2 regions of the Collinsella sp. AM31-2AC genome follow, and region 2 is predicted to be linked to the other one. Evidence: riboswitches for the same ligand, from Rfam matches in the RefSeq annotation. Region 2 holds a riboswitch; the other holds the start of a gene.
The links. A riboswitch is a leader RNA that binds a small molecule or an ion and turns the genes downstream of it on or off. The one in region 2 is predicted to bind thiamine pyrophosphate.
Positions count from the first base shown of each region.

Region 1: another riboswitch for thiamine pyrophosphate. It lies ahead of thiM (hydroxyethylthiazole kinase); the one in region 2 lies ahead of thiC (phosphomethylpyrimidine synthase ThiC).

Region 1 is NZ_QSJB01000004.1:47,947-62,432, forward strand. Features, by position in the region: gene DW796_RS02610 (GTP-binding protein) at 1-1,111, opposite strand, end outside; gene DW796_RS02615 (arsenate reductase family protein) at 1,198-1,539, opposite strand; gene DW796_RS02620 (flavodoxin family protein) at 1,557-2,180, opposite strand; gene DW796_RS02625 (hypothetical protein) at 2,515-2,835, shown strand; gene DW796_RS02635 (diguanylate cyclase domain-containing protein) at 3,122-3,925, opposite strand; gene DW796_RS02640 (GGDEF domain-containing protein) at 3,891-4,655, opposite strand; gene DW796_RS02645 (EAL domain-containing protein) at 4,780-7,497, opposite strand; gene DW796_RS02650 (patatin family protein) at 7,822-8,691, shown strand; gene DW796_RS02655 (thiamine phosphate synthase) at 8,854-9,549, opposite strand; gene DW796_RS02660 (thiamine-binding protein) at 9,546-9,887, opposite strand; gene thiM (hydroxyethylthiazole kinase) at 9,891-10,730, opposite strand; TPP riboswitch at 10,782-10,892, opposite strand; gene DW796_RS02670 (HAD-IIB family hydrolase) at 11,056-11,964, shown strand; gene DW796_RS02675 (LysR family transcriptional regulator) at 11,975-12,871, shown strand; gene DW796_RS02680 (5-methyltetrahydropteroyltriglutamate--homocysteine S-methyltransferase) at 13,027-14,160, shown strand; gene DW796_RS02685 (uracil-xanthine permease family protein) at 14,283-14,486, shown strand, end outside.
Region 2 is NZ_QSJB01000003.1:30,048-44,533, reverse strand. Features, by position in the region: gene DW796_RS01920 (aminopeptidase) at 1-137, shown strand, start outside; gene DW796_RS01915 (YaaA family protein) at 241-1,050, shown strand; gene DW796_RS01910 (hypothetical protein) at 1,091-1,606, opposite strand; TPP riboswitch at 1,670-1,785, shown strand; gene thiC (phosphomethylpyrimidine synthase ThiC) at 1,778-3,112, shown strand; gene thiD (bifunctional hydroxymethylpyrimidine kinase/phosphomethylpyrimidine kinase) at 3,292-4,122, shown strand; gene DW796_RS01895 (pentapeptide repeat-containing protein) at 4,268-4,879, opposite strand; gene DW796_RS01890 (SGNH/GDSL hydrolase family protein) at 4,959-5,618, opposite strand; gene DW796_RS01885 (TIGR02452 family protein) at 5,697-6,830, opposite strand; gene DW796_RS01880 (Bax inhibitor-1 family protein) at 6,968-7,663, opposite strand; gene DW796_RS01875 (hypothetical protein) at 7,746-8,084, opposite strand; gene DW796_RS01870 (inorganic phosphate transporter) at 8,334-9,383, shown strand; gene DW796_RS01865 (DUF47 domain-containing protein) at 9,451-10,074, shown strand; gene DW796_RS01860 (nitroreductase family protein) at 10,292-10,885, shown strand; gene DW796_RS01855 (DivIVA domain-containing protein) at 11,051-11,725, opposite strand; gene DW796_RS01850 (YggT family protein) at 11,787-12,032, opposite strand; gene DW796_RS01845 (cell division protein SepF) at 12,090-12,812, opposite strand; gene DW796_RS01840 (YggS family pyridoxal phosphate-dependent enzyme) at 12,873-13,610, opposite strand; gene DW796_RS01835 (PhoU domain-containing protein) at 13,730-14,486, opposite strand, start outside.

The DNA of each region.
Region 1 (14,486 bases), on a different contig from region 2:
TCAGGCAGGCATCGAGGGAGGCGATGAACGCATCCTTGTCCATGTGACGGCCGATGATGCACAGGCTCGTCATGCGGTCGCCCGTCTCGTCGTCCCAAATCTGCATGATCTCGGGGTTCTCGTCGATGATCTTCTGCTTCTCGCCCTCGGGCGCGGAGTCAACGAACAGACCGTTCTCCATCAGGCGCATTTGGTGGCCGGCCTGCTCGAACATGTAGCACATGTCCGGATCGCCGGTCTGCCACAGCGGACCCTTGACGCGGATGACCTCGTCGGGCCACTCCTGCTCAACAAAATCGGTGAACTTCTGCAGGTCAAACGGCTTGCGGCGCGAGTACACAAAGGTCTCGATGTCGTACTCGAGCACCTCGGGGTCGTCGTGCTCCTCGGGATGCTCCATGGCCTCGATCCAGGCGGCGGAGTTGTAGGCGCGCATAAAGTCGAAGCGGTCGGTGTCGAGCAGCTCCTCCATGGGGACCTCGCCGTTTTGGGCCTCGACGATCACGGCGTCCTTCTGCAGGCTGCGCACGATGGCCTTGAGCTCGGCGATCTGCTCAGGCGTCACGGTGTCGGTCTTGTTGAGGATCAGCGTGGAGCAGAATTCAATCTGCTGGATGAGCAGGCTTTCGATGTCGTCCTCGTCGATATCCTCAGCCAGCAGGTCGCGACCGCCGTTGAACTCGTCGTACATGCGGGCACAGTCGACCACGGCCACGATGTTATCGAGCGCGAGCTTGGCCTCGCCGCCTACCTTGGCCTCGTCACAGAAGCTCGAGATGGTGTAGGCGATGGGGATGGGCTCGCAAATGCCCGATGCCTCGATGATGATGTAGTCGAACTTGCCCGAATCGGCGATGCCCTGCAGCTGGTTGGCCAGGTCATCCGAAAGCGTACAGCAGATGCAGCCGTTGGTGAGCGGGATGAGGTCGTCGGTCTCGGAAAGGCCGCCGTCGGCGATGAGGCTGGCGTCGACGTTGATCTCGCCGATATCGTTGACGATCACGGCGGCGCGGATGCCGCCGTCGTTAGCGAGGATGTGGTTGAGCAGCGTGGTCTTGCCGGCACCGAGGTATCCGGTAAGCATGATGATCTTCACGGGTTTGTTGGGCATGTGCCCTCCTTTGTTAGACATGGCTTACAGTTGAATCTTATGCCAAACGCCTGCTCTTATACCCACGCGCCGGCAAATAACACAGGCTACTCCCAGGCTCCCCATACATCGGGGCAATAACCGACGGTGGCCTTTTTGCCGTTGCGCACGATGGGCTCGGCTAGAACCTGCTGGTTCTCGAGCAACTTGTCGAAGCGCTGGCTAGGGGTGAGGTGCTGGATGAGCGCGAGCGTCTCCTCGTCCTTGGCCTTGGGGTTGAGCAGCTTGTCGATGCCGCCGACCGCCTGCATCACGCTCGTGAGCTCGCCTTTGCTCATCTCCTTTTCCTTAAGGTCGATAAACTGCACCTTGATGCGGCGCTCCTTAAAATAGCGCTGGGCCTTCTTGGTATCGAAGGACTTCTTGGTACCGAAGATCTGCACGTTCATTGTTTGGTTCCGCCGTTCTACCTGATGAAGTTGGTCCTAGCGCGATCGGCCTCGGGAGCTTCGATGCCAGCGGCCTTTCCCGCCTCGATGCAACGCAGCAGCCAGGCCATGTTTTTGCCGATGTTTCGCATGGTGGCAAGGCCCTCGGCGTCCTGGGCGGCCTCGCCCGGCATGGCGCCAAAGACGTTGTTCCAGTAGGTGGACGCTACCACGGGCATCTGGTTGATGGTGAAGTACTTGTTGAGCACGTCAAACGTGGTCGACGTGCCGCCGCGGCGGGCAACGGCGACAGCGGCGCCCGGCTTGTGCGCAAAGGCCTTGCTGCCTGCATAGAATGCGCGGTCGAGTGCTGAGAGGATGCGTCCGCTGGGGTGCGCATAGTAGACGGGTGAGCCAAAGACAAAGCCGTCTGCCTGCTCGGCAGCGGCAATCAGCTCGTTGACTACATCGTCGTCAAAGGTGCAGCGGCAATCGAGCTTGCCGCACTGACCGCAACCGATGCAATCGCGAATGGGCTTGGCGCCCAGCTGAAACATCTCGGCATCGATGCCCTCGGCGTTGAGCTGCTCGGCGACCTCGGCGAGTGCGCGGGCGGTATTGCCGTTTGCCTTGGGGCTGCCATTGACCAAAAGAACCTTCATCACAAACTCCCTCTGCTGTTGGTGACTTCTGCAGAGGATTATCGCACGAGAGGACTGATGGCGTGGGGCGCGATGCCGGCCCCGAGGGCCCACGGCAGGCTCGCCCACCAGGTACGTGCGGGATACGGTCCAGAGGATGTTGGAGTGCGGGGCCTCGTGCGAGCAGATTGTAAGGGGTCTGGGCGGGTCGCCCTCGATGGCGAGCTTTGAGGTCTTGGAAGGCGGGCTGCTGCGGAGGCTATGATTAATACTAAGGCGGTTGCTATCGAGTAATTCACACTTGGTTTGATTCGATTGTGAACGCGCAGCTAGGACGGAAAGCAAAGGAAGTTCTATGGAAACAGAGGATGCTGTCTGCTTGATAACTTCGATTGCCCTGATTCTTCTTTCAATCCAATACAGAAGAGGAAGATGGCTCAGCTCAATTGCTGGATATGATGTCACAAAAAGGGAGAGCGGGATTGATATACGCCCTTACGCAAAGTTGATTTCTTCTGTGACGTTATGGATGGGGCTGCTGTTTTTCTTGTGGGCGGTAGAGGGCTGGGTGCGCGATTGGAATACCAGTGTTTTTGAAGTTTTGGTTCTACTTCTGTTCAGCTTGGCCTCTTTGTCGTTCGTGCGGCTCGTTAGGTTTGTGTTTATGAGGCGATAGCCAGCGGAAGCGGGATGGACGACAAAATGGACCAATACAGCCAATTGTCAAAAGAATTTGATAGGGTTGGCTTAACAGATTTACTCGAGGGCATATCCGTGGCGGGGGATAGGTTTTATGTTGTTGAGCACTTATTTGCATCGGATGAAGGAAACCAAGAGTATCGAAAACGGTGCCCCCGGGCCCCGGGAGGGACTGCGGGGGGGGTTCGGCTAACTGCGGGTACGACCTATTTGCCTGATGTGTTCGCCGAGATCGGAAATTAACCATCATGCGCCCCATAACGCTAGTCCAGCTTGGTGCCCGGTACCTGCGGCGCCTCTTTAACCAGCGCATTGAGCTCGTTCAAAATGGAAACGGGCTGTCGGTCAACGGCGTCCAGATGAAGCGTGGCCACGCGAAGGGGCGGCTGATATTCAAATGAGCCAAGGAGCACGGGCGATCCCAAGAACCGTTCGATTTCGTCTGCAACCGCGTCGGTCTCTTCGGGATCAAAGTCGTCAAAGAGCGCCACGAACATCGGTCCGGTCGAGCGGAACAGACGACCCTTGCCGCGCGAGCAATCCATGAGGCAGGCGGCGCTTTCTGCCAAAACGCGGTCGCCTGCATCAAAGCCAAAGCGGGCATTGACCTTGGCGATGTCGTCGATTTTAATGGCGATCAAGCCCGCGTTTCGTGCCACGCGACGCATCTCGCCAATGGCGTTGACCAGGGCGTGGATATCGCCCAGGCCGGTCACGGAATCGGTCGTATCTGCCAAGCTTCGGTTGGTGACAATGCCCACATACATGTTGGGCTCGGTATCGGTGCCGTCCAGGCGGTAGCCCGTGCAGTCGCAAAGCGCGTATTTTCCGGCGGTATTCATGACGCGATACTGCATGCAGTGGAAGTGCCACGTGCCGTTTACCACCATATCGAGCTCGGCGCGTACGTTGTCGCGGTCCTCGGGGTGAACACGGGCAAGCCATATATCAAGCGAGTTGTAGGGATGCTGGGAGGGTAGGTCAAAATCGCGCACGGCATTAACCGACCATTGCGATTCGCCGGTGTCGAGGTTAATGATGAACGGATAGCGCGTCTCGGAGCTCATGGAGATCGCTTGGAACACTCGGTCGTTGCAGGGGGGGGGGTTGTTCGGTGACCGGGCGTTGCGGCGCATCGCCTTCTTCCGGTTGTTGCACACGGTACATGAGCTTGTAGCGATACATTTTGCGGTCGGCGTCCTTTGTCATCTGGCGACGCGTATCGCCTGCAAGCGGGTCGACGCGCGAGCAGCCAAAGCTAAAGCTGGCGATCATGGGCGCCTTGTCGCCTGATGTTGCCTCGATAAGATTGGCACGCGTCCGCTCCAGGCGCTGCTCGAGCTCGGCTTCGTCTGTCGTGGGGGATATAAGTACAAATTCGTCTCCACCGATACGGAACAGCAACTCATCGTGCTCCATTGTCTCGGTGAGTGCGCGGCAGATGCTCAGAATGTAGCGATTGCCCTCGGCGTGGCCAAACTTATCGTTGCAATGCTTAAGGCGGTCGATATCGATATAGGCGCAGGTGAAGGGGGTGCCTTTGCGCCAGAGCTGATCGACATGGCGGTCGAGTCCGCCACGGTTGCCAAGATTGGTGAGCGAGTCGATATAGGCGCCGTGCTCAAGCAGCTCGCGTTCTTGTTGCAGGATGGCGAGCGTTTTCTGCAGTTGCTCACCAATGGCACGCAGCTCCGGGGGCAGCGCGGCAACATCGAGCTCGGTGGTTGAGGCCCCGTTCGCAAGTCGCTGAAGATGAGCGATGATTGATTGCTCGCCCAGGCGATACGACTCGTTCATGATGGATGACCTCCTTGGATGGAACAATGGTTTGTATCTTACTCCCAATTCGGTTTAGATTGGGGTATTAGTTAGCTCATGGGAACAAACGCTCCCTCGACGGTGGCGTTTGCGCACGAGCGTATTAGTTGCTGTCGCCACCGTCGAGCAGTGCCTCAAAATCCTCCGCCTGCATGGGACGGTAGTAGAGGAAGCCCTGAGCGTAGCGGGCGCCCATTTGGCGTAGCATGTTTGCCTGCTCATTTGTCTCGATGCCTTCGACCACAACGGGCAGATGGAGCGACTGCGCCATCTCGAGCATTGATGAAATGATTTGCACGCTGCGGCCTTGATCGCCGTCGACGGGCACAAACGTGCGGTCGAGCTTGATGACGTCGACGTTGACGTTCTTGAGCATCGCGAGCGTGGACTGGCCGGTGCCAAAATCGTCCATGTAGGTCGAGAAGCCGCGGTTGTGCAGGTCGGCCGTCAGCTTATCCACAGCTTCGGACTCTCCCGTATAAGCCGTCTCGGTGATCTCGATGCGCATGAGCTCGGGCGGCAGATTGTATTGGTCGGCGAGTGCCCCCATATGCTCGGCAACGTCGCAGGCAAGGATATCCACGCGCGACACGTTGAGCGAGATCGGAACCACGCGAAGCCCTCGATCGATGCGCCCGCGCAGCCACGAGGCAACGCCCTGCCAAACGTATTTGTCGAGCGTCACCACAAAACCGCTTTCCTCGAGAGCGGGGATAAAGGTGACGGGTGAAATGAGGGAGCCATCCTTGTCAATCCAGCGCGTGAGCGCCTCGGCGCCAGTGATCTCGCCGGTTTCCATGTCGACCTGGGGCTGCAAGTAGTAGGTAATGCGGCCGTTTGAGAGCGCATACTGGAATTCGGTCAGCGTGCGGTGGAACGAGATTTCGCGCTCGTACTCCTCGGGGCGGAAAATGGCAATGCGCTCCTTAAAGTCGTTTTTTGCACGCCGATTGGTAAACATGGCCTTGGCCTGCGCATCGATGGTGATTTCCTCGTTGGAGTCGATGGGGTAGACGCCCATGGACGGCCAGAAACCCACGCCGTCATCATGTTTGGCCACGGCCTCGCGAACGCTGTTATAGATTTGATGGACGGTGTCGTGCTCAAAGGGGATGAGTATGCAAAAGTCGTCTTGGCCCCAGTATCCTGCGACGCCCATGTCGGCATTTTCGATGTCCTTGAGGACCGTGCCCACATCGGCGAGCATGCGGTCTCCCTCGGCCTGTCCGTGCCATTCGTTGAACAGTCGCATGTGTCCCATGTCGACGGTGGCGATACACCAAGCGCCGTCGCGCCTTGTCTGGAGAAATGCGTTGGCGCGCCGCATAAACTCGCTGGGTCGACAGAGGCCCGTGAGCATATCGATGCGCTCGGCGATAGCGCTTTTGCGCTCTATCTCGGGTATGGGGAGGCTGTCGTTGGGAACAAGTCCGCCGGCCGTGCGAAGGCGACGGTCGAGTTCGCCTAAAACGGCGGTCGCTTGGTTGGCTAGGCGCTCGTAGAAGGCCGGGACGACAAGACAGACGGGAGTAATGGTATCGCCCGCGATTCGAACGGGAGCGAAAACGGCCTCTTTTAGATGATGGACCAGTTGCTCGAACGCCTCATGGTCCAAATCGTTGCTGAGCACGACGAACTGGACGCTTCGTGAGCGGTAGACGCGACTCCTGCCACGGGTGATCGACAGCATACGGCCTGCGTATTCGGCAAGCATGTTGTCGACAGCCTCGGCTCCGTAAAGCTCGTTGAGCTTTGTCGTGCCGCGAACGCGCACCGCTATAAGCCCCGTCTCGCAACAGTCGCGACGGCAGGCATCGATAGCGTTGAGCAACATACGCTGCGTTCCAAGGCCCGTGGCGGCGTCGACGGTCTCGGCAAGCGAGTGGTTGACGAGCTCGCCAACATAGAGCGAGGGGACATTTCCGTCGCCGTCGATACGAAACCCGCGAGCACGGCAGAGAACGTAGTCGCCGGCGGCGTTGCGCACGCGGTATTGCATGACGCGACGGTGCTTGGAGCCGTTATAGATCTGGTCGATATCGTCGCTATAGGCCTCGAGGTCATTGGGATGGACGCGCGTTTTCCAGTAATCGTGGCAGTTGTCTATATGCTCCGAAGGAAGACCAAGGTCGCGCAGGGCGCCTTGTGACCAAAGGGTGCGATGTTTGTCCAGGTTCTCGATAAAGAAATAGCGGCCTTCGTTGAGCATCGAAAGGGCGTCGAAAATGCGATCGCTAACTTCGAAATCGTCGGCGTGGACTTGCGTGATATTGCGTCGATCAAGGTGCACGGCATGGCGCAGCTTATAGTCGTACATGCGATGGTCGGCATCGTTCGTCAAGCGATTGGGGGCTTCGCCCAGGGCGGGGTCGGCGTGCGACACTCCGTAGCTAAACGAGTGAGGCATCTCGGCATCGTTGTTTTTGAGCAGGACCGTCCGGCAGTGTTCCAGACGCTCGGCGAGGTCGTCCTCGGTCGCGATCGTAGACAGGATGGCAAACTCGTCGCCTCCCAGGCGAAATGTCGCCTCGTCCACCTTCATATACAGCTTGAGATAGAGGCTCACCTGTAAGATATAGCGGTTGCCCTCGTCATGGCCAAAGATGTCGTTGCAGTGCTTAAGGTTATCGATGTCGATAAACGCCATGGTTACGGGCAATTCCTGTTCCCAGAGCTCCTCTAAGGAACGGGTGAAACCGCCGCGGTTGCCCAGTCCGGTGAGCTGGTCGGTAAAGGCAGTCCTGATCAGATCGTCCTGACGCTCGAGAAGGTCACGGATGGTCTTTTCGAGCGTCTCGGTGTAATTGCTGGCGATATCCATGCTGTAAGCGGCTTCCTGAGGTCGGGGTGTATTGCGTCGGGCGAGCTCGTTGTACACACGCGTTGCTGCTCAACGCTTTGCGTGTATCCAGGCCCCCGCCTTGCTGCGTCGCTGGTTTAATATGTCGGTCCGTGTTCGCTGCTGATAACTATTGAGTAGTATAAACAACAATAGAGGATTGTATATGGGTGCCCCTGCCGCGGGCGGCTATTATTCGCCAATCGGTAGCGTGACGATGCGATGCTCGATATAAATGCGACTGAGTCGATATATGTTGGCGGGTATACTTGTTCCGCTTTAAAACACGGGAACGGAGATGGTCGCATGGCACAGCCAGACACGACGCGCACGGTGGGGCTTGCGCTCGAGGGAGGCGGCTACCGCGGTATGTATACGGCGGGCGTGCTCGACGTATGGATGGAGCACGGCTTAACCTGCGACCATATGGTGGGTGTCTCGGCGGGCGCGGCGTTTGGCTACAACTTTAAATCGCGCCAGATCGGCCGCGCCATTCGCTACAACAAGGCCTATTGCGCCGACAAACGCTATGCGAGCGTGACGAGCTGGTTGCGAACCGGCGATATGTTCAATGCCGAGTTTGCCTATCATGAGGTACCCATCGAGCGCGATCCCATCGATCTGGAGGCATATCGCGCCTGCCCCATGCAGTTTACGTGCGTATGTACCGATCTTAAGACGGGGCAGGCCGTCTACCATGACCTGCCCTATGGCGACGAGCGCGATATTGAGTGGATCCGGGCGTCGTCGGCGATTCCCGTGGCGACGCGTCCTGTTGCCATCGAGGGTCGTAAGTACTTGGATGGCGGTGTTGCCGATTCCATTCCCAGCGCTTGGCTGTTTGAGCAAGGCTATGACCGCAACGTGGTGGTGCTGACGCAGCCGGCAGGCTTTGTAAAGCAGCCCAATAGCGTGATGCCTATGCTGCGTCGCGTGTATCGTCACTATCCGGAGTTTGTTGCGGCGCTTGAGCATCGGCACGAGGTCTACAATGCCACGCTCGATGACCTGGCGCGTCGCGAAGCCGCTGGCGAGATCTTTGTGGTGCGGCCGAGCGAATCGGTGAAGGTGCCGTCGCTGTGCCGCGAGCCCGATGAACTCGAGCGCATCTACCAGATCGGCCGTCGCGATGCGGAGGCGACGTTGCCCGCGCTGGAAGCGTATCTGGCGGGGTAGGGACTACGCCGGAAACTGCATCCCGTAATCAGCGTTCAGACTGGGACGCAGTTTCCCGCTGGTCCTCTATGCGGAAAGCGCATCCCAGAATGGACGTCCAAACTGGTATGCGCTTTCCGCTATTGAAGACATGAGGCTGCGGAGCAACTGCTCGGTCTAGGCTTATGCCTGCTGCCAGGTATCGACGAGCTCCTTGGCTGCGGCGTAGGGGTCGTCGGCGCTGCAGACGGCGCTCACCACAAAGAAGCCGTCGACGCCGGTGGCCTTGAGCTGCGGCAGGTCGGCCATCTTTACGCCGCCGCCCACCACGATGGGCACGGGGCTTGCCGCGTGGAGTGCGGCCAGGTCCTCAAAGCTTTTGGTGATGATAGAGCCGTCGGCCGCGCGTCCGCAGTCGCGCTTGGTCTCGGTCTCGTGGAGCGGGCCGATGCCCAGGTAGTCGACTAGGCTCATGTCGGCGGTCTTGACGTACTCGAGCATCTCCTCGCAACGGGCCGAAAGGCCCACGATGGCATCGGGGCCCAAAAGTTTGCGGCAGACCTCGACGGGAATATCGCTCTGGCCCACGTGCACGCCGTCGACAGCAATGCCCTGCTCGCGCGCGGCGAGTACGCAGTCCAGGCGGTCGTCGATCAGCAGCGCGACCTGCCCGGTTTTGCCGGCCTGTGCGATAGCCTGCGCGGCATCGCCCGTCAGCGCGATGATCTCGCGGGCGCTTGCCACCTTGGAGCGCACCTGGATGCAGGTAAAGCCGGCGTCGAGTGCCTGGGCCACCACATCGCCCACGGGTCGCCCGAGGGTGTTTTCGGGGCCGAGTACCAGATAGGCCGAGATATCAAGGTTGTCGCGGATGCTCATCGTGCTTCCTCCTGCTTTTTGATCTGAGCTTCCATGCGTTCGAGCTTGCCAGTCATGGTGTCGGTAAAACCGGGGCGAATATCGGCTTTGAGCACGACTTCGGTACGGATACCTTTGCTCGCCAACACAAAGGTTGCGTCGCGCACGACCTGCATGACCTCGTCCCAGTCGCCCTCGATCTCGGTGAACATCGAGGTGGTGCGGTTGGGAAGGCCGCTCTCGCGAATGACGCGCACGACCTCGGCGACCTCGGCGGAAAGCTCGTCACCGGTGCCGCACGGGGCGATGGCCACAGCGACGAGCGTGTTCATGCCGGCATTGGTTGCGGGCTCGGACATGGCTTATGCCTCCTCGAGCTCGAGTTGGTTATCGGCAATGTCCTGAGCGGTCGCGCGGTAGAGCTCGTCGATAAAGGCGACCTTAAAGCTTGCCGGGGCATCGGCAACGGCGGCGGCACGCGTGCCGGCAACGTTGTAGACGGCGGTGCCGCAGATGGCCGCCGTAAACGGGTCGGTGGCGCAAGCGTACACGGCCAACACGCCGCCCTGCGAGCAACCGCAGCCGGTGATCTTGGACATGAGCGGGCTGCCGCCGTGGGACTTGGCCATGGTCGTGCCGTCGGTAATCAGGTCGACTTCGCCCGAGACCACTACGGCGCCGCCGGTGTAGCGGGCGAGCGCCGCGGCGGCACCGCGGGCGGCGTCAACCGTATCGGTGGTGTCAACGCCGCGCACGCGGCTCAGATCGGCGGCTTCACCCTCAAGACCCCACAGGCCGGCGAGCGCAATGATCTCGGAGGCGTTGCCGCGCACGATGGTGGGCTTGTACTGCTTGAGTTCGCCTACCAGCTGGGTGCGCAGACTGCCGATGCCCAGGCCCACCGGATCGAGCACCCAGGGCTTGCCGGCGTCGTGTGCCGCCTTGGCCGCGCGGGGAATCGTCTGCTCGTAGATGGGGAAGAGTGTGCCCATGTTCAGATAGATGGCGCCGCCGCCGGCAACGAGCGCCTCGCCCTCGTCGGGCAGATAGACCATGGCGGCCGATCCGCCCACGGCGAGCTGCGCGTTGGCGACAAAGTCAATCGTCACCGTGTTGGTGATGGAGCCCGCCATCGGATTGTTGGCACGAATCTCCTCCACGGCCTTGACCACGTTTTGCTTGAGCTGTTTCGAATCGATCACTGCACATGCCTCCTTGGCATAGAAAAGGGGCGCTGTGCATAGACAGCGCCCCTAAAAAGGCGGCATGCTCCCTACGCCAGCATTAACTGACAGGTTCAAAGGATTGGGCCCCATGCCCTCTCAGCCTTGTGGTTTGCACCGCCGGCACTCCCGCATCGAATCTGTTGTTCCCTATACTAGCGCACCTGCCAAAAAGGGACAGGTTTATTTTGGCAGGTAACAACTGGGGCTTTGCGTTTTCCCAGATAAAACCTGCCAATATAAACCTGTCCCTTTTTGGCAGGTCGGTACAATAGACGGGATTAAGAATGACCGAGGGGGCCTTATGATTAAACTTGTGCTGACCGATATGGACGATACGCTGATTCCAGCCGGGCATGACGGCGCCAGCGACTACGCCATCGAGGGCATTCATGCCATGCAGGCGGCGGGTCTGCACTTTGGCCCGGTTTCGGGTCGCCAGCCCTCCGCGATGGGCTGGATGTTCCGCAATCGCGCCGAGTGCTTCTCGACCGGCGCGTTCTGCAACGGCCAGGTCATGTTTGTGGACGGCGAGGTGGTAGCCTCGCATGCGACCGACAACGCCGCCCTTATGCGCTTGGCTGACTACTTGGAGCAAGAGACCGACGATACGTATCTGAAGGTCTACGGCCTGGGTGATGACTTTTGGGGCAACGATGCCTATTGTGTGACGAGCGACCCCGAGCGCGTGCGCCGCGCCATGGAGTCGGGCGGCAACGCGTGGCTCAAAGGCGAAGAGGCCCCGTGCCGTCCTGTTGTCGATGACGCGTCGGTGTTCAAGGCGAATATCTGGAGTGCTCGTTCGCGTGAGGAGCTCGCGGAGCTACGCGAGCGCGTTGCCGCTGAGGTGCCGGAGCTCTCGCTTGTGTTTCCCAACAACCGCGTGCGCCTGTTCGACATCCTTCCTGCTGATTGGGACAAGGGCTGCGCTGCGTTAGAGCTGGCGCACGCTTTGGGCCTGACGCCCGACGAGGTGGCCGTATTCGGCGATTCCGATAACGATCTGCCCATGATCGATGCCGTTCCCAACTCCGTTGCAGTCGCCAATGCCAACGAGGCCGTCACGGCTGCCGCGCGCTGGCATATCGGCGCTGCGGCAGACGATGCGGTCGCCGGGGCTCTACATCAGATTGCCGCCTGCGCCGCGACGGGGGAGATGCCGTCGTTTATGCGCCAAATGGACGCGGCGGGTTTTGGCGTCACGAACGTCTAGGGAGAAGGCTATGAAGCTTCAGCAGCTCAGATATGTTGTAAAGGTTGTCGAATGCGGCAGCATCACCGAGGCCTCGCGCCGGCTCTTTGTGTCGCAGCCTTCGATTACCGCGTCGATTCGCGATCTCGAAAACGAGATGGGTGTGCATATCTTTGAGCGCACTAACAAGGGCGTCGTTGTGTCCGAGGAAGGCGAGACCTTCTTGGGCTATGCGCGCCAGGTGCTCGACCAGGCCGACCTGCTCGAGGGCAAGTACAAGGGCGCATCCGAGCAGGTGCCGCACTTTAGTGTGAGCTGCCAGCATTATTCCTTTGCCGTTAACGCGTTTGTCGACGTGATCCGCGAGTTCGATGCCACGCGTTACGACTTTACCCTGCGCGAGGAGCAGACTCACGAGATTATCGAGGATGTCGCGCATATGAAAAGCGAACTGGGCATCCTATACTTATCCGAGCATAACCGCGAGGTTATCGAGCGCATGCTTGCCGCCAACGAGCTCGTATTCGAGGGACTCTTCTGCGCCACGCCGCATGTCTTCGTGTGCGCAGACCATCCGCTGGCGGGCCGCTCGAGCGTGACGCTCGAGGACTTGGAAGACTACCCGTTCCTGTCCTACGAGCAGGGCAGCTATAACTCGTTTTACTATTCCGAGGAACTGACCTCGACCTTTGAGCGTCGCAAGAATATCCGCGTACGTGACCGTGCGACGTTGTTCAACCTGGCCATGGGCCTCAACGGCTACACGGTGTGTTCGGGCGTGATCAGCCACGAGCTCAACGGGCCGGGTATTATCTCCATTCCGCTCGATGTGGACGAGTACATGGAGATTGGCATCATCACGCGCAAGAACACGACGCTCACGCGCTACGGTCGGGCCTATATTGACGCGATTCGTCAGCACATCTAAGCTGCTGCGTTCTGCACGGATCAAATCTCTTTATGGCAGTCCTAGCTGATATAGGAAGCATCTATATCAAACTGTTATAAACATATATTTTACGATGGCCATATGAGCGCTCATACTCTGTCCCAGTAAAGCAACCAATGCAAAGGGAGATATCCATGAGCACTTCGATTCAACCGAACGCGCCGTTTCGCGCCGATATCGTCGGCAGCTTTCTTCGTCCGCAGGCCGTAAAGGACGCCCGCGCTGCCTATGCGGCAGGCACGCTTGATGCCGAGGGGCTTAAGGCCGTCGAGGACGATGCCATTCGCGATTTGGTGGCAAAGCAAAAGGCCGCTGGCCTGCAGGTGATTACCGATGGCGAGTTTCGTCGCAGTTACTGGCACCTCGACTTTATGTGGGGGCTCAACGGCATTGAACGCCGCACCTCGCGTACGGGCTATATGTTCCACGACGAGGAGACCACGGCTGACACCGCCGTGGTGACCGGCCCCATCAGCGGCGAGAACCACCCCTTCGTCGAGCACTTTAAGTTTGTCAAGGTGCTTGAGGGCGAGGGCCAGGTTGCGCGCCAGACCATTCCGGCGCCGATCCAGACGTTCTCGGAGGTTACGCTCGACCGCTGCGATGGCCAGCAGGAGAGCCTGCGCGCTGTCTATAAGACCGATGAGGAACTTGCCGACGCAATTGCAGCCGCTTATCGCACGGTGATCGCCGACCTGTACGCAGCGGGTTGCCGCAACATCCAGTTTGATGACTGCACCTGGGGCATTTACTGCGATACCGACTTTGTGTCCAAGACTGGCATGAGCCCGGTTGACCTGCAAAGGGTGAGCGAGCTGGGCGTGGCGCTCAACAACGCCGCCATCGAGGACAAGCCCGACGACCTCGTCATTAACACGCACGTGTGCCGCGGCAACTACCACTCTACCTATGCTTTCGAGGGCGGCTATGACCCCATCGCGCCGTACCTGTTCGCACACGAGAACGTCGATGCGTTCTACCTTGAGTTCGATACGCCGCGTGCCGGTGGCTTTGAGCCGCTCAAGTACGTTGCCCCCGGCAAGAAGGTCGTGTTGGGCCTGGTGACCACCAAGGCCGCTGAGCTTGAGGACGAGGATGCCATCGTCGAACGCATTCACGAGGCTGCAAAGTATGTTCCGCTCGAGAACCTGTATCTGTCGCCCCAGTGCGGCTTTGCCAGCTGCGAGATTGGCAACAAGCTGACCGAGGATGAGCAATGGGCAAAGATCGCGCTGGTCAAGCGCGTTGCCGAGCGCGTTTGGAAGTAACGCTACCGTTCGCAGGCGACGGCGCGTGCGAGACGTTGCGTATCGCGTACAATGGTTCGGATCGTATCGTTCGGGCAGGTTATCCGATATGCCCGATCGCCCTTCCATTCGAAAGGACATCCATGTCCCAGTCTTCGACGCCCGCCGTCACCGATGCCATCTACGACGCATCGTCGCTCGGCCGCCCGCGCATGTTTTTGCTCGGCCTACAGCACCTGTTTGCCATGTTTGGTGCCACGGTGCTGGTGCCCGTGCTCACCGGTCTCTCGGTTTCGGCAACGCTTTTGTTTGCCGGCTTGGGCACGCTGCTGTTCCACTTCCTGTCG
Region 2 (14,486 bases):
TCATGGCTAAGTACGGCATGAACGTCATCGACTCTGGCGTTGCCGTCCTGTCCATGCACGCCCTGTGGGAGGTCGCTAACAAGGCCGATATCTACGAGGCCTATCGCGGCTACAAGGCCTTCATCGAGCGCGCGTAACCAACCCTTCATCAGTTGCGGTGAAATACAGACTAAACTGGCCCATAAACGGCCAAAACAGACCGTATTCCACCGCAACTTCCTTTTTGGCAGAGGAGAGTCCATGCTGCAGGTCGTCATTTCGCCCGCCAAGCAGATGTGCGCGGCCCAAGATGCTTTTGAAGTCCTGGGCATTCCACCCTTTGCGCGCGAGACGGCTCGCCTCCACCGCGCACTGCTAGATATCGAGCGGAATGAAGGCAGCGACAGCCTGCAGGCGCTATGGAACGTGAGTGACAAACTGCTGGGGCCTTGCCTCAACACCCTGCATGAGTTCGGGCCCATCCTGAAAAACGGCGATCTCGACAATCCCGCACTCGCCTGTCACCTCTCCCCTGCCGTCATGTCCTACCACGGCATTCAATACCAGAGCATGGCGCCCGAGGTGATGGATTCCGCGCAGCTCGCATGGCTGCAAAGCCACCTGTGGATCCTCTCTGGCCTCTACGGGTGCGTTCGCCCCTTTCATGCCGTCGAACCGTATCGGCTGGAGATGGGCGCGAAGCTCGCCGTTGACGATGCCCGAGACCTCTATGCGTTTTGGAGCGACAAGCTCGCGCGGGCTATCGCCCCGGCAGGCTCAAACACCACGATCGTCAACCTCGCCAGCGTAGAGTACGCCAAAGCCGTTCTGCCCCATCTCGCGGGCGACGCCACGGTCGTCACGTGCCTCTTTGGCGAAGGCATCCGCAACGGCAAGCCCATCCAGCGCTCGACCGCCAGCAAAAAGGCACGTGGTTCCATGGTGCGCTGGATGGCAGAAAACAAGCTCGAGGATGTAAGCGGGCTCACCGCGTTTGACGTTGGTTATCGTCACTTTCCCGAGCTTTCAAATAAGAACACTTTGGTCTTCCTGAACGAACAGACCTTGTAGGACCACCGCTACTTTTGAATGTGCTGCCTAGGCACGGCGTCTATTCCGCCAAGCCGTCGGCTTTGGCAACTTCGTTTGTCGAGCCATTTTGGTAGGTAATCTTAACGTGCTCTACCTCGGACACCGCAACACCCGATGGGGGCTCCAAGCGCCATTCCGTCAGCGCGATATCCATAGTCGTAGGCACGTCGCCCTGATTCTTGAGCTTCACCGTCAGCGTTTTGAGCGCCGCATCATACGTCACGCGTTCGATTTCTTCGCCCGGAATAGACCCGCCGCTCAACTGCAGCTGCACAAACTCGTCGCGCGGATACCAATAGTCGCCCGGCGCGGCAACGGTATTGCCGCCCGTAACCTTCACTGTCATGATCGGCAGGGCATCGTCGGCCTCGAACTCCCATGCAGCGCCGCCGTGACCGCCAAACGTCCAGATACAAAAGGCAATCACCAGCACGGCAAGCACCGCAAAACCAATCGCGACAAGGCCATGGTGCGCACGGCTTTCCTCGGCCGATACATCCCATTGCGTCTCTCGATATAGATGCTTGTCTTCCATGTTCGCCTCCCCACAGGCACGCTCGTTAGGCCAATCGTACCCATTCGAGCTATACTTGAGCCCATTACATAAACGGGGAGCTTGCAGGACAAGACGGCAGGCTGAGACTGGGCGCGCCCGCCCTGACCCGCAAACCTGATATGGGTAATGCCAACGAAGGGAGCCGTGCCAATGAGCACACAGACCGAGCCCAAGCTCGTCACGCAAATCGACTTCGCCCGCGCCGGGCAGATCACGCCGCAGATGAAGGAAGTCGCCGAGCGCGAGCATCGCGACCCCGAGTACATCCGCGAGCGCGTGGCCGACGGCCGCATCGCCATTCCCGCCAACATCGTGCACATCAAAAAAGGCATGCGCGCCTTTGGCGTCGGCGAGGGCCTGTCTACTAAGGTCAACGTCAACCTGGGCATCTCGGGCGATAAAGCCGATGCCGCCGAGGAATGGAAGAAGGTCAAGATCGCCGAGGACTTTGGCGCCGACGCCATCATGGACCTTTCCAACTCGGGCAAGACGCGCCAGTTCCGCCAGCAGCTCATCGACGAGACGCCGCTCATGGTGGGCACCGTCCCCATGTACGACGCCATCGGCTACATGGAAAAGCCGCTGGTCAAGCTTACCAAGGATGACCTGTTCGAGGTCGTGCGCGCGCACGCCGAGGACGGCGTGGACTTTATGACCATCCACTGCGGCATCAACAAGTCGGTCACCAAGACCTTTAAGGAGACCGGCCGCTTGATGAACATCGTGAGCCGCGGCGGCTCGCTGCTGTTTGGCTGGATGGAGGTCACCGGCAACGAAAACCCCTTCTACGAGTACTTTGACGAGCTGCTCGAGATCTGCCACGAGTACGACGTGACGATTTCGCTCGGCGACTCCTGCCGCCCGGGCTGCCTCTACGACTCCAACGACGCCACCGAGACCGCTGAGATGATCGAGCTGGGCAAGCTGTGCAAGCGCGCTTGGGCTGCCGGCGTCCAGGTCATGGTCGAGGGTCCGGGTCACATGGCGCTCGACGAGATCGCCGCCAACATGAAACTGCAGAAGCGCCTGTGCCACAATGCCCCGTTCTATGTGCTCGGGCCGCTGGTGACCGATATCGGCGTGGGTTACGACCACATCACCGCTGCCATCGGCGGCGCCATCTCCGCCAGCTCCGGTGCCGACTTCCTGTGCTACGTGACGCCGGCCGAGCACCTGTGCCTGCCCAACGCCCAGGACGTGCTCGATGGCCTCATGGCCACCAAGATCGCCGCACACGCCGCCGACATCGCCAAGAAGGTACCCCACGCCCGCGACATGGACGACAAGATGGGCCAGGCACGCCGCAAGCTCGACTGGGACTCCATGTGGAAGTGCGCGCTCGACCCGGTCACCGGCAAGAAGCGCTACGAGGAATCCCCCGCCGCCACCGAGGGCACTTGCACCATGTGTGGCAAGATGTGCGCCGTCCGCACCGTCAACAAGGTGTTCGAGGGTACGACGATCGATCTCGGCATGGAGGACTAACTCGTCACCGGAGCCACAATCGCTAACATGGTGTTCGTCAATTGTTGACGTGTGAACATTTGCTTACATTTGCGTAAAGATTGCATCGCCCGCCCGGGTTCGACATAGAAGTCGGCCCGGGCATCTTTATAATGCTGGCTTAAAGACCCATTTGATTCCGACCGAACAAGGGAGCAAACATGGATCGCAGTAAGGTACCTGCCGTCCTGTCCATCGCAGGATCCGATTCCAGCGGTGGCGCCGGCATTCAGGCCGACATCAAGACCATCACGGCGCACCGCCTGTATGCCGAGACGGCCATCACCGCCATCACCGCACAAAACACGCTCGGTGTCACCGCCGTGCAGAATATCTCCCCTGATATCGTCGCTGCGCAGATCGACGCCGTATTTGACGATATCCGCCCCAGCGCCGTCAAGATCGGCATGGTTTCCTCTGCCGAGATTATCGAGGTTATCGCCGACCGCCTGAGCGCCTGGAACGCGACAAACGTGGTCGTCGACCCCGTCATGGTAGCCACCTCGGGCGCACGGCTGATTGCCGAAGATGCCGCCGAGGCGCTCACCCGCCGCCTGTTCCCACTAGCAACCGTCATCACGCCCAATATTCCCGAGGCCATGGCCTTGCTCGACTACGAGGTCGACTCCGAACGCACACAGCAAAATGCTGCCATGCTCCTCACCCGCCGCTTTGGTTGCGCATCCCTCGTTAAGGGTGGGCATCTTGTCAACGAGGCCAACGATGTATTGGCCGAACCCGCGCCACTCGATAACGAAGGCAACCATATGGGCGATCCGCTCACCACGTGGTTCCGCCACAAGCGCATCGAAACCGGCAACACGCATGGCACCGGCTGCACGCTTTCATCCGCCATCGCCTGCGCATTGGCGCAGGGCATGGATCTTGCCGACGCCGTCAACGCCGGCAAGGCATACCTGACAGGCGCTCTGGCCGCCGGCCTGAACATGGGCAAAGGCTCCGGCCCCGTCAACCACATGTGGCAGTACTAAATAGCCAGTAACCTGCCAAAAAGAGACAGGCTACCTTGCACCAAAAACCGTCGCAACATTCGATGAAAATCGTGCAAACGCAAAAAATCATTAAATGTTGCGACGGTTTGATTTTAGATAGCGGTCGAGCAAAGGACCAGAGCGCCTATTCGTCGGCGAGTTGAATTCCCAACAAACCCGAGAGTGCCAGCGCCTGCTCGGCATTGACCGTCAAGCCACGCAACTCATGGTAATCGCCCGAAACAACGGGCGCTGCAAATGTACAGCGCGACACATCAACGCCGGAAAGCGACGTCTTGAACACATCAACACGCGTCAGGTCACAGCCATCCAGGCGTATCTGACCCAGCTTGGCACCCTGAAACGCAGCCTCTCTCAGACGTGTATCGCATGCTGTCATAGGGCCAATGCGTCCCTCCGAAAGGTTCGCATAGCTCAAATCGCACGATCCAAACGACACGCTCGACAGGCGCGCCTTGAGCAAGTTGAGCCCCGGTGCCGAGCAGTCAACGAAGTCACAGCGGCTGAGCCAGCAGCCTTCCATGTTGCAGCGGATAAAGCGGCAACCGCGAAACACCACGTCGCGAAACGTCGAGCCGTTCCAGTCAACGCTATCGAACTCGCAAGATCGGAACACAACGCCATCGAAGGTCGCGCCGTTCGCCACGTCGTAGGCAAGATCCAAATCCTCAAAAGCGGTATTGGAGACGAGCTCATCGCCCTCGGCAAAGAGGTCGATGAGCTCGTCCATGCCCATATGGCAGCCAATCCGTTCGTTTACCCGGGCAAAACCACCGCAAAGGTGCCTGTCCCCTTTGCGGTGGCTTGGGGTCGCGCTACTCACCGAGCATCTCTTGGAGCTTGGCTGCCACGGCATGTCCCAAGCTCTCGTGGCTTTCGGGCATCATATGCAGATAGTCGATATCGCCCGGCTCGGCAAACTCGGCGGCATTCAAAAAGTCGCAGCCAAACTGCTCGGCCACGTGCGCATAGTACTCGCCAAAATGTTCAGATGCCTCGACGGAACGCTCGTCAAAATCGGTCATATATACATCGGCGATCTGCGGCTTGATCTTGATAGGAGCCATCAGCAGGATGCGCGGGCAAGGCGCAGCGTCGGTCCACGGAAACGCGCGGACGGCGCGAATCAGCGCCATGGCGCCACGGGCGATATCGGAAGCTGTCACGTTAAAGACCGTCTTACAGTCGTTGGTGCCCAGCATGATCACAATGGCGTCCAGCGGCTTATGGGCCTCGAGCAGCATCGGAAGCGCGCGAATGCCGTTGAGGTTAGTGTCCAGATGGCACATGTCGTCGCGTACCGTCGTGCGGCCGTTGAGGCCTTCTTCAATTACATGCCAGCCCTCGCCTAAGTCACGTTGGACCACGCCACACCAGCGCACATCCTGCGCATAGCGCACCGCGGTACCGTCGCGCATGCCCGCCGGATCGTAACCATAGGTGTTGCTGTCACCAAAGCACAGAACGTTTTTCATCGTAAGCTCCCCACTCAATAAAAAGCCGACAGGAGCAGCCTCTCCCGTCGGCTCGGTATATCGCATCACGAGCACCGTTTACAGGTACTTGCGCCAGTCGTCGTCATCCTCGTCATCCTCGGCAGCGGCCTGAGCCTGCTCGGCGGCACGGGCGGCTGCGGCGCGGGCGGCAACCTGAGCATAGGACTCCTCGTTTCGCTCGGGGAAGTTTGCCAGCACGTGCTCGAATTTGGCGAAGTCCTCGTCCCAGCGCGTAGAGGGCACGGCAAAGAAGACCTGCTTGACCTTGAAGTCGCCCGATGCGAGCTCCTTGCGGAAGAGCTCGGCCACGGCCTCGGCATCAAAGCCGTTGTTGTCGCAGCCCCATGCGCCCAGCACGAGCTTCTCGCGACCCAACTCGTCGCAGATGGCGAGCACAAAGCGAATGCGGTCGCGCAGGGCATCCAGCAGAGCATCATCGCTCACGCGATACTCCTGGCGGGCGCGCTTAACGTTGGGCGCGGCGGCCACGATCACGTCGGCGTATGCATGCACGTGGTTGCGGTCGAAGCGCACCGCAGGCACCACTAGGGCACGGTTACGATAGAGCTCGCAGTTGATGTTGCGGCGACGGTTCTCGCCGTACCACTTACGCTGCCTATCGAGAACGTTGTACAGATACGAATCGGCGCACAGCGTGGCCTCCTGGCCCAGATAACCCTGAATATATCCACCGCCCGGATTGGTAAACGAGGCAAAGGCGAGCACGGCCATGTCGCAGAACTGCGCATAGCCGCGACCGTTATCGAGGATTGCCTGCGTGGCGGAGGCATCAAGCACAGTGACCTCGGGCAGGACCGGAGCGGGCTCCTCAGCAGGCGCGGACTCAGCTTCGGCGATTTCCTCGGCAGGCTCCTCGACGGGCTCGGGCGCCGCCTCGGTCTCGGGCGCTGCCTCGACCTCGGCAGTCTCCGCGTTCTCGACGTCCTCGGCGACCTGCTCTTCGGGGGCCACAGCACTCTGAACCTTGGCCTTCATCGCCGCGACAAAGCCGGCAGGCATACCGTCAAACTCGCGCACGCCGGCAAGCGAGCGCTCGATATCCTTGGCACACGCCTCGGACACAGTTGCCACGTGACGCTCGGCGGCCTTGGCACGGGCCTCGCGCTTGGGGTTGGGCTGCCCTGCGCGGCCGGTCCTGCGGTTACGGTTCCTGTTGTCGACGTCTGCCATAAGTGGTCACCTTTCCTGTCGCTGCCGTTATCGGCTTTTCCCATCCATGATACCCCGCCGCGTACAAAAAAGACGGCCCCGAAGGACCGCCTTTCGCATTGATTTACGCGCGCGGCAAGCACCGCTGCAACTCGCCGCTAGTCGCGACGACCAAGGATATTCAGGATGCGCAGGAACACGTTGATGATATCCACGAACAGGTTGGACGCCATGAGCACGGCGTTGGGCAGCGTGGGCGGCACCGTCGTGGCCACATAGGTGTCATAGCCAATAAAACCGGCGAACACCACGATTACGATCAGGTCGGTAATAGACTGCGAAACACCCATAAACATCAGCACGATCTCGACCAGGATCGTGGCAAGCAGAACGCCAAAACCGATGCCGTACACGCGCTGGAAGAACTTGGGGAAGGTCACGCCCAGCGCGCCAAAGACAAAGGTGATGGCGGCGGTGGCGATAAAGGCGGTGTTGATGGTGGGCAGGTCGTAGTTGGCAAGGCCAAACGACGCGGTCAGGCCAAAGGTGCTCGCAAAGATCACGTAACCCGTGAGCGACAGGCCCACAGACTGCTTGCCCGCGGCAGCCGACATCATGACAATGCCGACGATGGTCAAAATAAACGAGCCAAAGACCAGCGGCAAAGCGGCGCCGCTCATCATCATGCGGGCAAACGCCATGGTGCTCGTAAAGTAGGCGCCGGCACCCATGGCGCAAAAGCCCAAAAAGATCAGGGCGGACATGACAAGGTTGTACGCACGCGGCGACATCTCCTTGGCACGGCTTGCACCGGTCTCGATGGGGCCGTTCTGATAGCCCTGGATATCATTCATGCTTTCGTCCTTTCAGATAGCGCCGCGACAGCAGCGCCTTAAGCGACAAGATTTCTGCCATTGTACCCAAATGCCACACGTTTTACCTGCGGCGCCCACCCTCGAGCGTGCAGTCAAACGCCCAGACCCACCAACGCATCACGTGGGTCTGCAAGCCGTCCGGCCGTTCGCGCGCCTGGTCCTCCAGATACAACTCGGTCGCATGACCGCCAAAACGAACCTTATAGGTTGCCGTACGAATGCCGTGAACCGTCAGGCCAAACCCAGTGGTCGAGACAATCTCGTCAATCGTAAAGCAGCGACCGTCAACCCAGCAGACGGTGACCGGCACGACTTGTCCGCCCGCGAGGATGCGAGCCACGACGTCCACATACTGCTTGTGCACGCGCCGAGTTTTGCCATCTGTCTGTCGATATTCCATGCCCCTATTATCGAACGCATGTTTGCATATTGTAAAGCGAACAGGCTGTGGTTTTGGCGTGTCGGACCGCATGCGCACGTCCGCACGACGTGTTAGCAAAAAGAACACCGGAGGTCAACAGGGCTGATATTTAATTTTAGTACCCAAAAATTCACTTCTCCCATCAGAACTCGGTAAAGAAACCCGCAGGAGGTGATACGATTTATCATGTTTTTGTAACGTTTCTGCAAACTTCGAGAAAGCCCATATATGGACGTAACGTTCTCAACCTTCCTCGGCCAACTTGTGTCGAACCCAGTCCTTGCCGTCACCGTGATTCTCGCGCTCGGCGCCATCTTCGTCAACGGATGGACCGACGCGCCCAACGCCATCGCGACCTGCGTCACTACGCGTTGCATGCCCGCCCGCGCTGCCATTCTCATGAGCGCCGCATTCAACTTCCTCGGCGTGCTCATCATGACGCACTTTAACGCGAGCGTCGCCAACACCATCTCACATATCGTCGACTTTGGCGGAAATAGCACCATGGCGCTCGCGTGCCTGTGCGCGGCGCTGTTCTCCATCGTCGTCTACGGCGCCACAGCGTCGCGTTTTGGCATCCCCACCTCGCAAAGCCACAGCCTTATCGCCGGCCTGACCGGTGCCGCTATCGCCCTCGGCGGCGCGAGCAGCGTCAACGTCCACGAGTGGATGAAGGTCATCTACGGCCTGGCGCTCTCCATCGGCCTGGGCTTTGTCATGGGTTGGGTCCTGTGCAAGCTCGTCTCGATTCTTTTTGCCGCCGCCAACAGGCGACGTGCCAACGTCTTCTTTAAATACGCTCAGATCGCGAGTGCCGCGGCCATGAGCTTCATGCACGGCGCGCAGGATGGACAGAAGTTCATCGGCGTGCTCTTTTTAGGCGTGGCCTTCGCCAACGGCCAGACGAGCGTCGGCGATGCCGGCATCCCCATCTGGATTATGCTGCTGTGCTCGGCCACTATGGGTATCGGCACCAGCGTGGGCGGCGAGCGCATCATCAAGTCCGTCGGCCAGAGCATGGTTAAGCTCGAGAAGTATCAGGGTTTCTCTGCCGACCTCGCGGGCGCCGCGAACCTGCTACTTGCCACCCTTACCGGCATCCCCGTGTCATCCACGCACATCAAAACCTGCGCCATCATGGGCGTCGGCGCCGTCAAGCGCCTCTCAGCCATCAACTTCGGCGTCGTCAAGGACATGATGTTCACCTGGTTCTTCACCTTCCCCGCTTGCGGACTCATCAGCTTTTTCATGGCCAAGCTGTTCATGATGTTCCTCTAGTCAAACCGAGTGTCCATCCGGACCGCAACACTTCGCCTACCCGTCTTCGCCTCGAAAGGACCCACCCATGGCAAAGAAACCCAATTCGTTCTACTTTGACAACTACGTCGCCTGCGCCGACCTCGCCGTCCAGGCCGCCGAGCTGCTTACCCAGATTTTTGAGAACTTCGATCCCGCGAAGATTCACGATATGCTCGAGGAGATGCATGCCATTGAGCATGCGGCAGACAAGAAGCACCACGAGCTTGAAGACGCCCTGCTCACCGCCTTTATCACCCCGCTCGAGCGCGAGGATCTGAATCTGATGAGCTGCTCACTCGACACCGTGCTCGACCGCATCGAGGGCGTCGTGCAGCGCGTCTACTTCACCAACATTCAGAGCATCCATCCCGACGCCATCGTCATCGCCCACAAGGTGACCGACGCTTGCCGCGCCATGAAGGACCTGATGGTCGAGCTGCCCAACTACCGCAAGTCCAAAACGCTGCGCGAACTGGTCATCCAGATCAACACCATCGAATCCGAGGCCGACGAGCTCTACATCAACGCCATGCGCAACCTGCACGTTAACGGCAAGGACCCGCTCGAGGTCATCGCCTGGCGTGACGTATATGCCTTCCTGGAGTACTGCGCCGACTGCTGTGAGAATGTGGCCGATGTCGTGGATTCGATCGTCATGAAGAACAGTTAATTGGGGGTACGTGTCCCGGCGGCGAAGGGCCGGCCACGGTTTGCTTTCTCACTCCGGCTGCTTTGCAGAGTCGTTCGAAAGTAAACCGTGGCCGGCCCTTCGCCTTACGTACCACCATTGGGAACTTTGGCTGATACTTTGAAAGCGATGGGGCTTTTGTTAGCAGGGCCTTTGGGCCCGGTTGGGAACTTTGGGACCGCCTCAAACGTTTGGCTGGATGGTGCTTTGGGTACCCTTTATTTTGCTTTGGATCGATTCGTTGACTTTGGAGGGCTTGGTTATGGGTTATTTGGATTTGGCTCGTGGTCGGTATTCTTGTCGTTCTTTTGAGGATCGGGCTGTGGAGCAGTCGGTGGTGGATGCTGTTGTTGAGGCTGGGCGGATTGCTCCTTCTGCTTGTAATAATCATCCTTCTCGTGTGATGGTGTTGGATACGCCTGAGCTGTTGGAGAAAGCCGCTGCCTGTCAGCCTCGGTTTGCTCGTGATGGGTCTATCTTTGGGGCTCCGCTTGTCTTCCTCATTTGCAGCGTTACCGATGATGCTTGGGTGCGCCCGTATGATCAGATGAATTCCAGTGAAATCGATACGTCCATCGTGTGTGATCAGATGATGATGGAGGCCACCGAGCAGGGCCTGGGAACGTGCTGGGTGTGCCATTTTAAGCCCGAGGTGGCCCGTGAGCAGTTCGACCTGCCCGAGGGTGTCTATCCCTATCATATGCTCGTCTGTGGCTATCCTGCCGACCATATCGCCGACCCCGAGCATCGAGAGGCTCGCACCATTCCCCTCTCCGACTTCCTCCTCAAGTAGATTTTTGGGACATGCCTTAAAATCTACCTTCTACCACGCGCCCTTCGCCGAGTTCTGCGCCACCGCATCCAGAGCTCGGCGTTTTGTTTTCCAACCCGCATGCATCCAAAAAAGGAGCCCACTAATGCGAGCTCCTCTTACGGACACTAGATTGTAGTTCTGGTGCTAGTCCAGGTCGTCGGCGGCAAAGTTGTCGATCGGGGCGAAGGGATCGGCCACGGGGACAACCGGGTCAGCGACGGGCAGCGGCTCAGCGGGAACAGTCACCGCAGGAGAAGCGGCAGAACCGACCGGCGTGGAGGCCATGAGGTCGGCCGGGAAGGAGTTCTGGGCATCGTCCATGAAGTGCTGGATGAGCTTGAGGTACTCGGCCTTGAACTCCTCGCGGGAAGCCTTGAGACGATCGATTTCCTCGAGCTCGGCCTGCTTCTCGGTCAGAGCCTGGCGGATAACCTCGCGGGCCTTAGCGTCAGCCTCGTTGCGGATACGCTCAGCGTTCTCGTTGGCATCGTTGACGATGGTCTCAGCGGTCTGCTGGGCAGCGATCAGGGCAGCGGAAATCTGGCGCTCCTGAGCGGAGAAGTCAGGGGCGGGAGCAGCCACGGGGGCGGCAGGAACGGCTTGGGCGGTGGCATCCTGAGCCTGGGCAAGCTGAGCCTGCGCATCGGCAAGCTGCTGCTCGGTAGCAGTCAGGCGACCCTTAAGGTCGACGATCTTAGCGAGCATAGCGTCAACCTCGGAGGACAGCGTCTCCAAGAAGACGTCGACCTCGGCGGGATCGTAGCCACGCTTGGCCTCAGAGAAAGTCTGAGCCTGGATGTCTGCAGGGGTAATAGCCATAACAAGTCTCCTTTTTCATCGCCTCGGCGCTACACGCCCGACGTAAGTTACTAAGTCAGTTCTATACGAGTATACCTATAAGAAGCTGCAGAACCAGCCTCTGCACCAACTGCAACGCAATAATCGCAACGACCGGCGAAAAATCGATACCGCCCATCGGCGGGATGAAACGACGGAACAGGTTGAGCCACGGACCGCACACGCTATCGAGCACCGCAGCAATATCCTGAAGCAAACCACCCTGCTTCATGGGAATCCACGTCATAAAGCAGTAGACGACAATGAGCGTGGAATAGAAGTTGAACAGCGTGTTGACCAGCTGGACGATAGTGTAGATGTTGATGGGAATCTCCTCGTCTTGTCTTTACTTAAGGTAGCCGTCGGCACGAAGCTTCTTGAGATCGGAATCTTTGACCTCGCAACCGGCGGGCAGCACCATGAACACGCGGTCGCCCACCTCCTTGACCGTGGCGCCCAGACCGCAGGCAAAGCCGTAAGAGAAGTCCAAGACGCGCTTGGCAACTTCGGTGCGTACGCCCACAAAAATCAGTGCGACAGGCTGCTTGGTGCGAACGCGGCGCACCACGGTCTCCACGTCGTCATAGCTCTCGGGGCGCAGGACATAGGCCGGCAGCTGCGGCGTGGCGTTGATGATATTGCTCGCATAGGCCGAGGCATCGCTCGGTGCAGGCGCGGGTGCAGCGGCGGCACGGGCGCGGGTGTTCTCGGCGTAGCTCGACGGCGTGTCATAGGCACCAGGACGATAACCGCTCGCAACGCTGTCCTGCGAGCGCGAAGGCGGGTTATACGTCGTGGCATGGCGGGAGTCATCGCCGACCAGCTGACCGGAGCGCGTATACACGGCAACCGACTCAGCTTCACCGCGGCGCGTCTGACCAAGCAGGCCGTTGCTCGGCTCGTCTTGGGTGTAGAAGCCCTCGCCCGAAGCACCGCCGTAGCCGTTGCCCTGATAACTATCGTCATAGCCGTCATCGTAGCCGTAGTCGTCGTCCTGGCCATAACCCTGGTCGTAACCCTGCTGGCCGCCCAGGTGCATCTTATTTTTAATCTCGTCAAGGAAGCCCATGGTTGTGTCCTCTCGCGGTTTAGTGCAGGCGCCCCGATAATCAGTGCGCACTTCAGAGCCTTATTTTACTGCAAACTCCGGGCTAAATACTACCCTGCCCAGGCGAACGAGCGTAGAGCCCTCCTCAAGGGCAGGCTCAAAGTCCTCGCTCATGCCGCAGGAAAGCTCAGGCAGGTTCAAATCGGGATGCGCCGCCTCCAGCTCATCCCTCAGCTCACGAAGCCCCGCAAAGGTGCGGCGTGCCACATCCTTATTCCCCCGGGGCGCCATAGTCATAAGCCCCTGCACGCAAATTCCCTCAAGTTCCGCAAGCTCACCCGCGGCGGCGCGAATCTCATCGGGCGAAAAGCCTCCCTTCGACTCCTCACCACTCACATTGACCTCAATGAGCACACGCTGGGGGCCGGCGAGCTCGCCTGCCTCAATCTTGCGGACAGCACGGCTCGAGATCGCCTGCGCCAGATGCAGCGAACCCACCGAGTGAATCAGCTCGGCTGAGCCCAGCACCGCATTGATCTTATTGGTCTGCAGGTTGCCGATCATATCGAAGCGCACCTCGGGCAGCTCCGGATGCTCCGCCAGACCCGTGAGCTTGCGAACCAGCTCCTGCGGGCGGTTCTCGGCAAAATGGCGATACCCCGCCTGGATGGCGGCAACGGTCTCATCGACACCAACGGTCTTGGACACGGCAATGAGGCTCGCGGCGTCGTGGGGACGGCCTGCGCGATCGAGCGCCGCATAAAAACGTTCCAGAATCTGCTCGCGGCGAGCGCGCATCAAGTCCAAATAGTTATCCATTGCCAATCGCCTCCGCTGACGGCCAAACAAGTAGTCCCATGCTAACGCAAGAGCGCGGCCCCGCATGTGCAAGGCCGCGCTCACTTAGGTATTTACAATCTTTCGACGAACGGGATTACTTACTCCTCGTCGTCCTCGTCATCGTCCTCGTCCTCAAGATGATCGAGCAGGTAGCGAAGTCCCTCGCTGACCTCGTTAACGGGCACCTTGGCAACGTAGCGCGCATCGACGGCGGGCCTCATGATGACGCCCTCGCCCGAAGGCACGCGCATGCTCTCGAGCTCGTCCTCGTCCGTGCGGGCGATATCGCCGGCATTCATGCGCTGACCAGTCAGCAGGAAGGTCAGGCGGCAGGCGGCATCGATGGAAATCGAGGCGATGCGATCGAGGTAGCGCGAAACCATGATGGCGCGGCGCAGGTCGTCATAGTTGCTGTCGTCGTCCATAAAGTCGCCCGTATCCATACGGTTAAAGGTGCGGAAGAACTTCTCGTAGGCGGCGTGCACTGGCTCGTCCTCGACGGCCAAGTTGCAGATGATGGACATGTCGTTGGTGACGAGCGCAGAAAGCGAAGAGCCCAGCACCTGGTAGACGGCCTCAGCCTCGGCCTCGACCGTGCCGACAAGCTCCTTGGGCAGCGAGATGTCGGCCTTGATCATATGACGCGTGGCACGGCAGATCTGACGGACCTTATCGGTCATGCGTTGCAGGTTAAAGTCGACGTAGATGATCGTCTGAAGCAGGCGGAAGTCGGAGGCGACCGGTGACTGCGTGGCAATCAGGTTGTAGCAGACGGCCTCCAGGTTGGCGCAGCGTGCGTCAATCGAAAGCGTGCGCTTCTTGGTCTTGGTGGCGAGCTTGCGGTCGTCGGTCACA